Hamadaea flava: one gene and its partner. The protein of the gene in region 1 interacts with the protein of each later gene in a pairwise test. Links are inferred from orthologs where the notes say so. Each region holds a gene or a part of one and is shown on either strand. Other genes may lie near its edges.

Region 1 (8,071 bases):
CGGATCGTCACCCCGAACGTGGACATCCTGCGGCTCGCCGACAGCGACCGGCCCATCGCGGCCGAAGTCCGCAGCTTCCTCGACGATGCGACCCTGGTGGTGGCCGACGGCATGCCGCTGGTGTGGGCGAGCAAACTCGCCGGAAACCCGCTGCCCGAACGGGTCGCGGGCGCCAGCCTGATCTGGACCGTCTCGCAGGCGATCGGGGACATCGCCGGATCGGTCTACCTCCTCGGTGGCGCGCCGGTGCCGTCCGCGATCGAACCGGAGGAGGGCGACGACTGGCTGCTCATGGCGTCCGCCGTGGGCGTCGCCGGGCGCAGCGCCGACGGAGCGCACCGCGCGGCCGCCGAACTCGCCGGCGCCTGCCCGGGCCTGATCATCGCGGGCTGTGCCGCGCCACCGTTCGGCTTCGACGCCGACCCCGACCAGTACGCCCCCGTCCTGGACGCCGTCATCGCGGCACGCCCGGACGTCTGCTTCGTCGGCCTGGGCTTCCCCCGGCAGGAACGGGTGATCACCGACCTGCGCGACGCCCTGCCGTCGACCTGGTTCCTCGGCTGCGGCGCGGCGATCAACTTCATCGCGGGCGAGCAGCAGCGCGCCCCGATCTGGATGCAGCGCAGCGGCCTGGAATGGGCGCACCGGCTCGCCCAGGAACCCCGGCGGCTCGCCTCACGCTACCTGCGGCACGACGCCCCGTACGCCGTCCGCCTGCTGGCCGGCGCCGCCCTCCGCCGCCCCTAACCCTGCTCGCTTTCCCTGTAGATCACGGTTACGCGTGCTTCCGAGGGCCTCGGAAGCACGCGTAACCGTGATCTGCATCTGACAGTGCCGCCGCGTGAGGGTGTATGTTGGAACGTGTTGGGAAACGTGCGAGTGTGTGGAGCGGGGTGAAGGGATAGTGCTGGCGGCACAGCGGCAGTCCGCGATCCTCGACGCGGTCCGCTCGACCGGGGGCGTACGCGTGGCCGACCTGGTGGACCGGTTCGGCGTGTCGGACATGACGATTCGCCGTGACCTGGAGATGTTGTCCGATCGTGGGCTGATCCTCAAGGTGCATGGGGGTGCGACGGCGCTGCGGCCGGGGGCCACCGAGGAGCCCGGGTTCGCCGCCAAGGCCGAGCTGCATCAGCGGCAGAAGGACGCGATCGCGGAGAAGGCCGCCGGGCTCGTCCAGCCGGGTACGGCGATCGCGCTGTCGGCCGGAACGACGACCGCCCGGCTCGCCCAACGGTTGACCGCGGTCGAGGGCCTGACGGTGGTGACCAATTCGATCCCGGTCGCCGATCTCTTCCACCGCGCCGGCCGCCCGGACCAGACGGTCGTGCTGACCGGCGGTGTGCGTACGCCGTCGGACGCGTTGGTGGGCCCGATCGCGAGCGCGGCGGTCCGGAGCCTGCACGTCGACCTGTTGTTCCTCGGCGTACACGGGATGAGCGCCCGCGCCGGGTTCACCACCCCGAACCTGCTGGAGGCGGAGACCGATCGGGCGTTGATCGACTCCGCCCGGCGGACGGTCGTGGTGGCCGACTCCTCGAAGTGGGACGTCGTCGGCATCGCCACGATCGCTGATCTCGCGGCGGCGCACGTGCTGGTCACCGATGATCAGCTGCCCGACGAAGCTCGCGAAGCCCTCACCCACGCCGAGATCGTGTGAAGCGCACGCGAGATCGTATGAAGCGCACGCCGAGACCATGCGAAGCGCGCCCCGAGACCATGTGAAGCGCACGCCGAGATCATGTGAAGGAAAAGATGAAGCACACCTCGATCCGCTTGGCCGACGGCCGGGAGCTGATCTACTTCGACGAGGCCGACGACGCCGTACGCGCCTCGGTGGACCAGCGGGATCTGGCCGCGCCCCCCGCGCCGACCCAGCTGCGGCGCGACCCGTTGACCGAGGAGTGGGTGGCGATCGCGAGCAGCCGCCAGGGTCGCCCGCTGCTCCCCCCGACCAGCGAGTGCCCGCTCTGCCCGTCGAAGCCCGACTATTTCACGGAGATCCCGGCCGACGACTACGACGTCGCGGTCTTCGAGAACCGGTTTCCCTCGTTCTCCACCAGCGCGGCGATCGAGCCGGGGAGTCTCTCGGGCGAGCCGCCAGAAGTGCGGTCAGACCTGAGCGACGGCTACCCGAGCACCCGGCCCGGCGTCGGCCGATGTGAGGTCGTCTGCTTCACGCCGGACCACGAGTCGTCCTTCGGCAAGCTGCCGGAGAGCCGGGTGCGCACCGTCTTGGCGGCGCTGGCGCAGCGTACTGCCGAACTGTCCCAGGTTCCGGGCGTCGAGCAGGTCTTCTGCTTCGAGAATCGCGGGGTCGAGATCGGTGTCACGATGCACCATCCACACGGGCAGATTTATGCGTACCCCTATGTGACGCCGAGGACCCGGCAGCATCTCGCGGCCGCGCGCCGCCACCTCGCCGCCACGGGCCGCAACCTCTACGCGGACGTCCTGGCCGCGGAGATCGCTGACGGTGCGCGCGTGCTCGCGCGCAACGACCACTGGACCGCCTTCGTGCCGGCCTTCGCGCGCTGGCCGTTCGAGGTCCATCTCGCGCCGCACCGCCAGGTCCCGGACCTCGCCGCGCTGTCCGACGAGGAGCGCGAGGCCGCAGCCCCGCTGTGGCTTTCACTGGTACGCGGTTTCGACGCGCTCTTCCACAGCGCCATGCCATACATAGCGGCCTGGCATCAGGCACCGGTACGCGAGGACCGGGAGCTGGCCTATCTGCACCTGCAGCTGTTCAGCATCCGGCGCGGGCCGGGGAAGCTGAAGTACCTGGCCGGGTCGGAGTCGGCGATGGGCGCGTTCGTCAACGACATCCCGCCGGAGGAGGCCGCGGCTGCGCTCCGTGCCGCAATGCAGGCGACCTTGTCGTAGGTCCCAGCTAGTGTCGGGGGCATGCGACCGCTGCATGTCACGCTGCCCGACGCCGTCCTGAGTGTGCGCCACTTCGGGGAAGGCGCGCCTGGTCGTGGATTCCTGCTGGTCCATGGGCTGGCTTCCAACGCGCAGCTGTGGGACGAGACGGCGACCGCCCTGGTGGCAGCAGGTCACCCGACCTGGGCCGTGGACCTGCGAGGGCACGGCGACTCGACGCTGCCCGACCGCGGCTTCGACACGGCGACCGCCGCGAACGACCTCGCCGCGGTCTGCGCCGCACTCGACCTGCAGTCGGTGATCGCCGTCGGGCAGTCCTGGGGCGGCAACGTCGTCGTGCGGTTCGCCGCCGAGCATCCGGATCTGGTGTCGGCGGTGGCATTGGTCGACGGCGGCTGGATCGACCTGGCTGGTGAGTTCGCCGACTGGGCCGACTGCGAGCAGGCGCTGCGGCCGCCGTCGGTGGACGGGATGCGGGCCGGCGATCTCGAGGCGTACCTGCGGAAGGCGCATCCCGACTGGTCCGACGCCGCCGTCTCGGCCACGGCGTACAACCTGCGTGAGCTGCCGGACGGGACGGTCGAGCGGCGGTTGCCGATCCCCCGGCACATGGAGATCGTCCGGGACATGTGGTACCACCCCGTCTGGGACTGGCTACCCCGGATCACGGCGCCGACTCTGCTGCTCCCGGCACTGCCCAACGACCCCGTCCGGGCGGAGCGGACGCGCGCCCGGGTCGACCGGGCCGCCACCGCGCTGCCCGACGCCCGGGTCCAGGCGTACGCCGGCGGCGACCACGACCTGCATGCCCAACGGCCCAAGGAGCTGGCCGCCGATCTGCTGAGCCTGGCGGGGTGAACCGATGACCGAGTTGATCGTCCTCATGGGATCGGGCGAGACGACGCCCACCATGATCAAACCGCATCGAGCGATCCTCGACCGCGTCGGCGACGCTCCCGCCGTCCTGCTCGACACTCCTTACGGCTTCCAGTCCAACGCCGACGACATCTCCGCGCGGGCGGTGGCGTACTTCAAGGCCAGCGTCGGCCGGGACATCGGCGTCGTCTCCTGGCGCCGCCGCGACCTGCCGGCCGTCGAGGCCGAACGGGCGCTGACCACCATGCGGCAGGCCGAGTGGCTCTTCGCCGGTCCCGGCTCCCCCACGTACGCGTTGACGCACTGGCGGGACACGCCGATCCCGGGTCTGATCACGAAGTCGAAGGTCGTCGTCTTCGCCAGTGCCGCAGCGCTGACCCTCGGGTCCCACGCCATTCCGGTCTACGAGATCTACAAGGCCGGGCTCGATCCGCACTGGGTTCCGGCGCTGGACATCTTCCGCGAGCTGACCGGCGTACCGGCGGTGATCATCCCGCACTACGACAACGCCGAGGGCGGCCACCACGACACCCGGTTCTGCTATCTCGGCGAAGGCCGGCTCGCCCGGATGGAGCAGTGGCTGCCCGAGGAATCGGTGATCGTCGGCATCGACGAGCACACCGCCGCCCTCGTCGACCTTCCGACCGGATCGGTGCAGGTCGTCGGCCAAGGCGGGCTGACCTTGCGGCGACGCGGGGAGAGCCGCGTCTACCCCACCGGCAGTACGCTGCCGCTGGAGGCGCTCGCCGACACCACGGCCGCGGCCGCTGTCGCTCCCCCCGCCCCGGCGTCGCCTACGGGACCGCTCGCCGAACCCGGCGCCGCCTCCGTCGGCGAAGTCGCCGACGCGCTCGACGCCCGGTTCGCCACCGCACTCGCCGCCCAAGACGTGCAGGAATGCGTCGCCATCGCGCTCGAACTGGAGACCGCGATCGACGACTGGGCGGCCGACACCAACGTCTCCCCCGACCACGAGCACGCCCGCAGCCTCCTGCGCGGCATGATCCTGCAGCTCGGTCAGCTGGCGACCGACGCGCACGAGGCGATCCCCGCCCTGCTGACCTCCGTACGCGCCGCCCGCGAGCTGGCCCGGGCCAACCGGGACTTCGCGATGGCCGACGCCCTCCGGGACGCGCTGACCGGAGCCGGCTTCACCGTCCAAGACCAACGCCTCACCTGACCCCGTTCTCTCCGCGCGATCATGAACTATCGGTCGTGATCAACCGGCGTGTCGTGTCCCCGCGACCCTGATCAACTCCCCGACAGCATGATCGCGCCCGGGATAAGGGACGGGGCGGACTCCCATCGGAGCCCGCCCCGGGGAAGGGACAGCAGGTGAATTCACTTCGGGTGAGTGCGGCTGGCTCCGCCCTCACTATTCGTAACGAATCACCCAAACCGGAGTAACGCGGTCAGGCCGAGAGTCGCTTGGCCAGGTTCGTGTCGAGGGTGTTCATGAACTCCTCGGTGGTCTGCCACGGCGCGTCCGGAGCGATCAGCAGGGCGAGGTCCTTGGTCATCGCGCCGCCTTCGACGGTGTCGATGATGACCTGCTCCAGCGTGTCGGCGAACTCCGTGACCGCCGGGGTGCCGTCGAGCTTGCCCCGGTGGGCCAGACCCCGCGTCCAGGCGAAGATCGACGCGATCGGGTTGGTCGAGGTCTTCTGGCCCTTCTGCCACTGCCGGTAGTGCCGGGTGACGGTGCCGTGGGCCGCCTCGGCCTCGACCGTACGCCCGTCTGGCGTCATCAGGACGGAGGTCATCAGGCCGAGCGAGCCGAAGCCCTGGGCGACGATGTCGGACTGGACGTCACCGTCGTAGTTCTTGCAGGCCCAGACGTAGCCGCCTTCCCACTTGAGCGCGGCGGCGACCATGTCGTCGATCAACCGGTGCTCGTAGGTCAGGCCCTTGGCGTCGAACTCCGCCTTGAACTCGGCCTCGAAGACCTCGGCGAAGATGTCCTTGAACCGGCCGTCGTACGCCTTGAGGATGGTGTTCTTCGTCGACAGGTAGACCGGGTAGTTCCGGAGCAGGCCGTAGCTGAACGAGGCGCGCGCGAAGTCGCGGATCGAGTCGTCGTAGTTGTACATGCCCATGGCCACGCCGCCGCCGGGGAAGTCGGCGATCTCGAACTCCATCGGCTGGCTGCCGTCGGCCGGGGTGTAGGTGACGGTCACCTTGCCGGGGCCGGGGACTACGAAGTCGGTCGCCTTGTACTGGTCGCCGTGCGCGTGACGGCCGACGACGATCGGCTTGGTCCAGCCCGGGACGAGCCGCGGCACGTTGCTCATGATGATCGGCTCGCGGAAGATCACGCCGCCGAGGATGTTGCGGATCGTGCCGTTCGGCGACTTCCACATCTTCTTCAGGCCGAACTCCTCGACGCGCGCCTCGTCGGGCGTGATCGTCGCGCACTTGACGCCGACACCGTGCTGCTTGATGGCGTTGGCCGCGTCGATCGTGACCTGGTCGTCGGTCGCGTCACGGTGCTCGATGCTGAGGTCGTAGTAGTGCAGGTCGACGTCGAGATAGGGCAGGATCAGCTGCTCTCGGATCTGCTTCCAGATGATCCGGGTCATCTCGTCGCCGTCGAGCTCGACGACCGGGTTGGTCACCTTGATCTTCGCCATGGTGCCGGGCGCTCCCCTCGGAGGTGTTGGCAAGTCGCATTAACAGTACGAGCGTACTGCCATTGACTCCGAGGTGCCGACCGGGGGCGGGAACCCCGCCAGGATCACACCCCCAAATCGGCCGAAACCCGCTCAGGCGCCCCAGTTCACCTCGCCCCGACCGGCGTCCTGGAGGGCGGCGTTAGCCTGGGAGAACGGGCGGGAGCCGAGGAAGCCACGCGGATTCATCGGGCTGGGGTGCCCCGCCTCGACGACCACGTGGTTCGGGTTGCGGACCAGCGCCGCCTTCTTCCGGGCGTAGCTGCCCCAGAGCAGGTAGACGACCCGGTAGGGCGACTCGTTGACGGCCTTGATCGCGGCGTCGGTGAAGGACTCCCAGCCGTGGTCGGCGTGGCTGGTGGGCTTGCCCTCCCGCACGGTCAGCACCGCGTTGAGCAGCAGTACGCCCTGCTGCGCCCAGGGGGTCAGGTCGCCGTTCGACGGCGGCGTCACGCCGAGGTCTTCCTGGATCTCCTTGTAAACGTTCCGCAGCGACGGCGGAACCGAGACGCCCGGCCGGACGCTGAAGCTGAGGCCATGTGCCTGGCCCCGCTTGTGATAGGGATCCTGCCCCAGAATCAGCACCCGGGTCTGCGCCGGCGCGCACAGCCGGAAAGCCGCGAACAGATCGTCGAGGGGCGGATACACCGTCTGGGTGGCGTACTCAGACTCCACAAAGGACGACAGGCGTCCCACGGCCTCCAGATCGAGGTGTGGCTTCATGACGTCCCGCCACTCACCAGGCAGCAGTTCAACGAGGTCAAGTCCCATAGCCCGACACCCTACCGTCCACCCCCGACAAGCAGATGGGGGCGGAGAGCCCGCCCCCATCCACGGTACGTCAGAGGCTGACGATGTCCGCCTGCTTGGCCCGGACGGCCTCGGCGGCCTCCTTGAGCCCGGCCAACTCCGAGTCCGTCAGCGCGGTCTCGACGACGGACTTGATGCCGGCGGCGCCGATGGCCGCCTCGACACCCAGGTAGACCCCGTTGATGCCGTACTCACCGTCGACCCAGGCGCAGACCGGCATCACGGCGCCGCTGTCCTCGGCGACCGCCTTGGCCATGCGGGCCGCGGCCGCCGACGGCGCGTAGTACGCCGAGCCGGTCTTGAGCAGCGCCACAACCTCGGCGCCGCCGTTGCGTGTACGCACGACCAGCTCCTCGATCTTGTCCGCGGGCAGGAGGTCGGTGAGCGGCTTGCCGTCGACGGTGCACTGGGACGGGACCGGGACCATGGTGTCGCCGTGCGAACCGAGGGTCAGCGTCTTGACCGACTTGACCGGGACGTCGAGGGTCTCGGCGACGAAGTTCGTGAAGCGCGCGGTGTCGAGCATGCCGGCCTGGCCCATGACCCGGTTCTTCGGGAACTGGGTGGCGATCTGGGCGAGGGCGGTCATCTCGTCGAGCGGGTTGGAGACGACGATGACGACGGCGTTCGGGGCGTGCTTGGCCACCTGCTCGGCGACGCCACGGACGATCTTGGCGTTGACGCCCAGGAGGTCCATGCGGCTCATGCCGGGCTTGCGGGGCAGGCCGGCGGTGATCACGACGATGTCGGAGTCGGCGATCGCCTCGTAGCCCTCGCCGTTCGGGCCGGTCGTGACGCCGACGATCTTGGTCTCGAAGCCTTCGATCGGGCGG
Region 2 (5,484 bases), 890 kb from region 1 along the record:
TGGAGCCGGGCGAGGACCAGGTCCCAGATGTGTTCGCGGCCGTAATGGTCGTCGTCGTCCACCTTGGTGAGCAGGCTGCCGGAGGCCATCCTGGTGGTGGCCGCCAGAACCTCACCGAATCCGGTTTCGGGCGGGAACGAAGCCAGGCGTATCGGCACCGGGAGGCTCGTCAGCCGGGCGGTCTGCTCGGGCGTCAACTCGATGCCGTGCAGCCCTACCACCAGCTCGAACTCGGCGTAAGTCTGGGCGGCCAGGGCGACTGCGGCGGCCACCGCGCGCTCTGGACGACGGCTGACCAGCACAGCCGACACCGACGGCGGCCGCGCGACGGAGGGGTGCCGGTCGGCCACGATCTCGCGAAGCCGCAGGGCACTGGCGTGGTGACGCATAGCTGCCCGGCGTTGACCGACGCCGTGGACCTCGCGATCGAACGGGTCCGAACCGTCCAGGCCGGTGTCGAAATAGCCGAGGAGTTCGGGATGCAGGCGCGCACGGACATCGCTTGGCAGCTCAGGGGTGTGCAGGACGAGACCGGTCATCGCAAGCTGGGCCAGCACCGTCGCGCCGAGCTCGCCCGGCGCCGGGTCGCCGACGAGACTCGCCGAGCCGACCTGTGCCAAGGCTGCGGCCTGCCGCTCGTCGAGCACCTGGCCGGCTCGCCCGGCCACAAGGACGTGCGCACGCCCTGGCCGCAGGAGGCACCAGTCGTATCCACTCTCGGCCGCCGTCATATGCAACTCCGCGTGCGGCACCGTCAGCAGCGTCTCCTGCCGACCGCGAGGATTGGCGCCGGCCACGTCGACCAGGACGAGCCCTCCGGTCTCGTCCCGGATCACGAAGTCGTACGCCGGAAGCGGCCCCACGTCCGGACGTGCCGACTCGGCGGCGTACGCCGAGTCCACCGGCAGCCAGGCCGGACGGGGACCGTCGACGAGCACATCGGCGGTGAGTACGCCCGGTAGCGGCCGGACCGGGCTGAGCAGCATGAGCGCAGCGCCCAGCAGCCGCGAGACTGGTACGGGCCGACCGAACGTCCAACTGAGGACCACCCTGCCGTCCCCGTCCGGAAGACTGAGCTTCTGCCGCAGCAGCCCCGTCAGGGCGGGCGTCCGCCCTACCCAGTCCGGCCAGGGCCGGCTCCACGACTGAATGGTGAGGTCGAACCCGGTCGCCTCGTCTGGCGTCAGGTGGCTCGAGACGAGCCGCCGCAGCTCTCCGACGGTGCCGACGGTGATTTCCACTCGGCCCGAGTCTGCTGCCATTCGGGTCGCATCGCCGGCCCGTTCGCTCCAAGCCGGGACCGAACGCTTCTGACGGGTACGCCGTTTGACGGCGCGCAGGACGTTGCGTACGCGAGCCCGCAGCGGCGTCGACGGCAACGCGCGGACGGCCGGAGCTGGTCTGTCCTGCCTCACGCGACACGCCCCCTCGATCGAACCCGGTCCGCGACGGGCCCGGACCGGCTGGGCATGCTAACACGGCGGCCCTGGCCGTCCCGGAAATCGCCTGACCGTCGGTGTAGTGGCAGGCCGGTATCCTCTGGTTCCATGTCGATCCCCTCGGATGCCGATCCAAGCATCGATCCCCAGGAGATCGCCCACGGGGGCGATAACGTCGAAGACTCGGATTCTCAGGTGGCGCCGCCGTCGGCCGCTCCGGCGCCGAAGCGCCGCCGCTGGTTGCGCGTGACGCTGTGGAGCCTGGTGACGCTGGCGCTGGTCGCCGCTGGCAGCGTGGTGGGGCTTCGGCTCTACCTCAAGTCGGTGGAGAACAAGGTGACCCGGGTGGACGCGTTCGCCGAGGTCGTGGAGTCCGAGCGCCCGGCCAAGCCGGTGCAGACCACCAAGGCCGTGAACCTCCTGATCCTGGGCAGCGACTCACGCGACCCGGACACCGACGGTTCCCGCACCGACACGATCATGCTGGCGCACGTGGCGGCCGACCGCTCGAGCGCGCAGATCGTCTCCATTCCGCGCGACACCTGGTTGGACATTCCCCGGGCCAAGAACGGTCACGGCGGGGTGAAGGCGAAGATCAACGCCGCCTTCGCCTGGGGCGGCATTCCACTCATGGTGCGGACCGTCGAGGCGTACTCGAAGGTGCGGATCGACCACGTGGTGGTCATCGACTTCGCCGGGTTCGCCCAGGTCGTCGACGCGCTGGGCGGCATCGAGGTGGACGTCGAGAAGAACTTCACCTCCATCCATCCGCCGTACCGGAAGTTCAAGGCCGGTCCGCAGCATCTGGACGGTGCCGAGGCGTTGGACTATTCCCGTCAGCGCAAGCAGTTCGCCAACGGCGACTTCTCCCGGATCAAGCATCAGCAGCAGGTCATCCGGGCGGTTCTCGCCAAGGCGACAAGCGCCGGCATCCTGACCGATCCGGTCAAGCTCAACAATTTTCTGAAGGCCACCGCCGGGGCGATCTCCGCCGACAAGGGTTTCGACCTGTTCGGGACGGCTATGGAACTACGCGGAATGAACACCAGCCGCATTCGGTTCATCACCAACCCGACCTCGGGCGGCGGCTGGGAAGGTACACAAAGCGTGGTGTACGCCAACAAGGCGGTCGCCGCTTCCCTCTTCGAGGCGATCAACAACGACACCGCCGCGACCTGGCAAGCCCCCAAGTCGTAGCGCTCTCGGCCGGCGGCTATCGGCTGACGGGCTGGCGCTCGGTGCCGTCGCCGGTCGCCTGGGCCGGGATCGTGACCGTGGCGATGCCGCGCAGCGTCATCAGACTGGCGAGCAGACCCGAGAACATCACCATCACACCGAGGCCGATCGCGGTCGCCGACGGCAGCACGATGCGTACGGTGCCGGTCGGATCGAGGTCGCCGAAGCCGGTCTCGCCCCACTGGCCGACCGCGAAGGCCGTTCCGGCGATTCCCACCGTGATCAGCAGCAGACCATAGGCGGCGCACCGTTCGAATTTGAGCAACGTGACCCAGCGATGCAGCCGGGCACCCCGGGTGATGCCCTCGACTCGGCCGTAGACCTCAGCGAACCCGCCCACCAGAATCAGCTGCGCCCCGACTAGGACGGCGAAACAGGCGTAGACGAGGACGTTGACGTCCATGCGCACGCCGCCGATCGCCACCGGCCCGGGCGTCAGCGCGACAACGCCGAGCATACCCACCAGGAACAGCACCGTCCCCGGCCAGACGACTGCTCGCTGCGGCGCGAAGACCAGGAGGAAGCGCAGGTGACGCCAACCGTCCCGCCAGGTCCGCAGATGGGGCGGTCGGCTGCGGCCGTCGCGGTGCAGCCGGGTCGGCACCTCGGTGATGTCGTACCCCGCCAGGGCGGCCCGGACCACCATCTCGGAGGCGAACTCCATGCCCGGCATGCACAGCTGCAGCGCGCGTACGCGGTCGCGGTCGAACCCGCGCATGCCGCAGTGGAAGTCCCGGACCTTCAGTCCGAACAGGACCCGGCCTAGCCACGAGAGCACCGGGTTACCGAGATAGCGGTGCAGCGGAGGCATCGCCGCCGGCGCGATCCCGCCTCGGAACCGGTTGCCCATGACGATGTCGTGGCCCGCACGGAGGGCCGTGACGAACGGCTCGAGGTCGGTCAGGTCGTAAGAGTCGTCGGCGTCCGCCATGATGACGTACCTACCGCGAGCGTGTTCGATGCCGTTGATCAGGGCGCCGCCGTAGCCGCGCACCGGGGCGGCCACGACCCGAGCCCCGGCCGCCTCCGCGATCGCCTGCGAGCCGTCCGTCGAACCGTTGTCGCTGACCAGCACCTCGCCGCGGATGCCGAGCGACTGCAGGCTGATCTGAGCCTTTTCGACGCACACCTTCAGCGTCTCGGCCTCGTCGAGGCAAGGCAACAGGACGGTGAGTTCAAGGGGTTCGGACATCTGGTCTCCCGGCTACATGGCTACGCCTGGACTCGTGCACCGTCGATCGAGGAGGGTGGCGACGGCGCCTGCAAGATACCGGCGTTCCAACCGGCGTTACCGGTAGCTCAGACGAGGTCCGGGAACCAGAGCTTGATCTCGCGCTCGGCGGACTCGGTGGAGTCCGAGGCGTGCACCAGGTTCTCGCGGTTGGACAGCGACAGGTCGCCCCGGATGGTGCCGGCGGCGGCCGCCCGGCCGTCGGTCGCGCCGACGAGCGTACGCACGACGGCGATCGCCTCGTCGCCGGTGACGATCGCCGCGACCAGCGGACCCGAGGTCATGAACTGCTTCAGCGGCGGGTAGAACGGCCGCTCCACGTGCTCGGCGTAGTGCGCGTCGGCCAGCTCGGCGTCCATCGTGCGCAGCACCAGCGCATCGATCCCGAGCCCCTTGCGCTCGAGCCGGCTGATGATCTCCCCGACCAGCCCCCGGCGTACCGCGTCCGGCTTGATCAGTACGAGCGTGCGCTCGGCCACGAGCATTCCTCCTGGGTTTCGGACTGCGCCCTTTTTGTGAGCGTGGTTCATCAGCAGACTACCGATCGAGTCGGGCAAGCCACCGTGAACCCCCCATCAGCCACACCCGATCGGCCCTTCCGAAACGCCACGACGCCCCCCTATGTTTACTCAAGACGCCGACTCCCCCCGCTGTGGCACGATCGGGTCGTTGGGGGACGCGGTCGCCGGGGAGGGACGAAACGTGGCAAACGGCCAGCGGAAGAAAGTCGGGGCAGTACGCGCGACCGGTGCGGTGGCCTTGGGCTCACTCGGTGTCTTCACCGCGATGGCCGGCCTCGGACTGACGAGCTGGCCGCTCGGCGCCGTCGGCGTCGCGATGCTCATCCTGGCCGTCGCCCTCATGCTGACCTCGTCGTTCCGCGGGGCCGACCGGGCGTTCGTCGTCGGCACGGCGCACGTGCTGGAGGCGACCGAGCCGCCCGCGACGCTGACCCACGGCCGGATCGAGATGCACCTGCAGATCGAGGCCCCCGGCCACCCGCCGGCGTCGGTGCGCGTACGCGATCCGCGGGTGCCGGTGGCGAAGTGGCCGACCGTCGGCGACGTCCTCCCGGTCCGGGTGGCCGTCGACGACATCCGTCGCGTACGCGTCCTCTGGGACGAGATCCTCACCCACACGCAGCGCTACCAGGACGACGCGTACTCCGAGTACGAGGGCCTCATAGACGACGAGGAACCGTTGTACGACGATCGCACGGGCCACCAGGCCGGGCCGATGCGGTTCGAGGACTACGACGACGACGACGATCGCGAGGACCTCGCCGGCTACCGGGACTCCGACCTGGCCGACGAGGTCGCCGCCGCGCGAGCCGCGCAGGGGCCGCCGGCCTACGAGGACGGGCCGGAGGGGCCGGACCTGCCGCTCCGCCGTCGTCCCAGCCCACGCCGCCGCGGCGAGCCCCGTCGCGACGACGTACGCGAAGAGGCGGCCGAAGGTGCGGGCGCGACGACCCAGGTGCTCGAAGGGCAGATCATCGACGGGCCGGAGGCCGGACCGGAGGCGCCCCTGCGGGTCGACGTCATCGACTTCTCCGAGGCGACCCCGTCCGCCCTGGGC

The links. Proteins that work in one complex are often made in the same cells at the same time.
Region 2: the proteins of HDA40_RS25440 (region 1) and ndk interact in binary tests that used the Escherichia coli proteins (3 or more experiments, as listed by UniProt). The link is inferred for Hamadaea flava from one-to-one orthologs.

What each region holds. Positions count from the first base shown.
Region 1 is NZ_JAMZDZ010000001.1:5,392,332-5,400,402, reverse strand. The notes cover bases 5,361-8,071. They hold HDA40_RS25440 (uracil-DNA glycosylase), read right to left. Parts: upstream 7,200-8,071; coding sequence 6,522-7,199; downstream 5,361-6,521. Other genes in these bases: mdh (malate dehydrogenase), read right to left, coding at 7,270-8,071; HDA40_RS25445 (NADP-dependent isocitrate dehydrogenase), read right to left, coding at 5,361-6,389. Also shown: HDA40_RS25470 (WecB/TagA/CpsF family glycosyltransferase), read left to right, coding at 1-747; HDA40_RS25465 (DeoR/GlpR family DNA-binding transcription regulator), read left to right, coding at 905-1,660; galT (galactose-1-phosphate uridylyltransferase), read left to right, coding at 1,756-2,883; HDA40_RS25455 (alpha/beta fold hydrolase), read left to right, coding at 2,905-3,741; HDA40_RS25450 (hypothetical protein), read left to right, coding at 3,746-4,939; more of HDA40_RS25445, read right to left, coding at 5,172-5,360. UniProt on the Escherichia coli protein: Excises uracil residues from the DNA which can arise as a result of misincorporation of dUMP residues by DNA polymerase or due to deamination of cytosine.
Region 2 is NZ_JAMZDZ010000001.1:6,278,928-6,284,411, reverse strand. What follows is about bases 2,681-5,484. They hold ndk (nucleoside-diphosphate kinase), read right to left. Parts: upstream 4,386-5,484; coding sequence 3,975-4,385; downstream 2,681-3,974. Other genes in these bases: HDA40_RS42255 (VOC family protein), read left to right, coding at 4,609-5,484; HDA40_RS29455 (glycosyltransferase family 2 protein), read right to left, coding at 2,681-3,867. Outside these bases: HDA40_RS29465 (hypothetical protein), read right to left, coding at 1-1,415; HDA40_RS29460 (LCP family protein), read left to right, coding at 1,548-2,636; more of HDA40_RS29455, read right to left, coding at 2,653-2,680. UniProt on the Escherichia coli protein: Major role in the synthesis of nucleoside triphosphates other than ATP. The ATP gamma phosphate is transferred to the NDP beta phosphate via a ping-pong mechanism, using a phosphorylated active-site intermediate.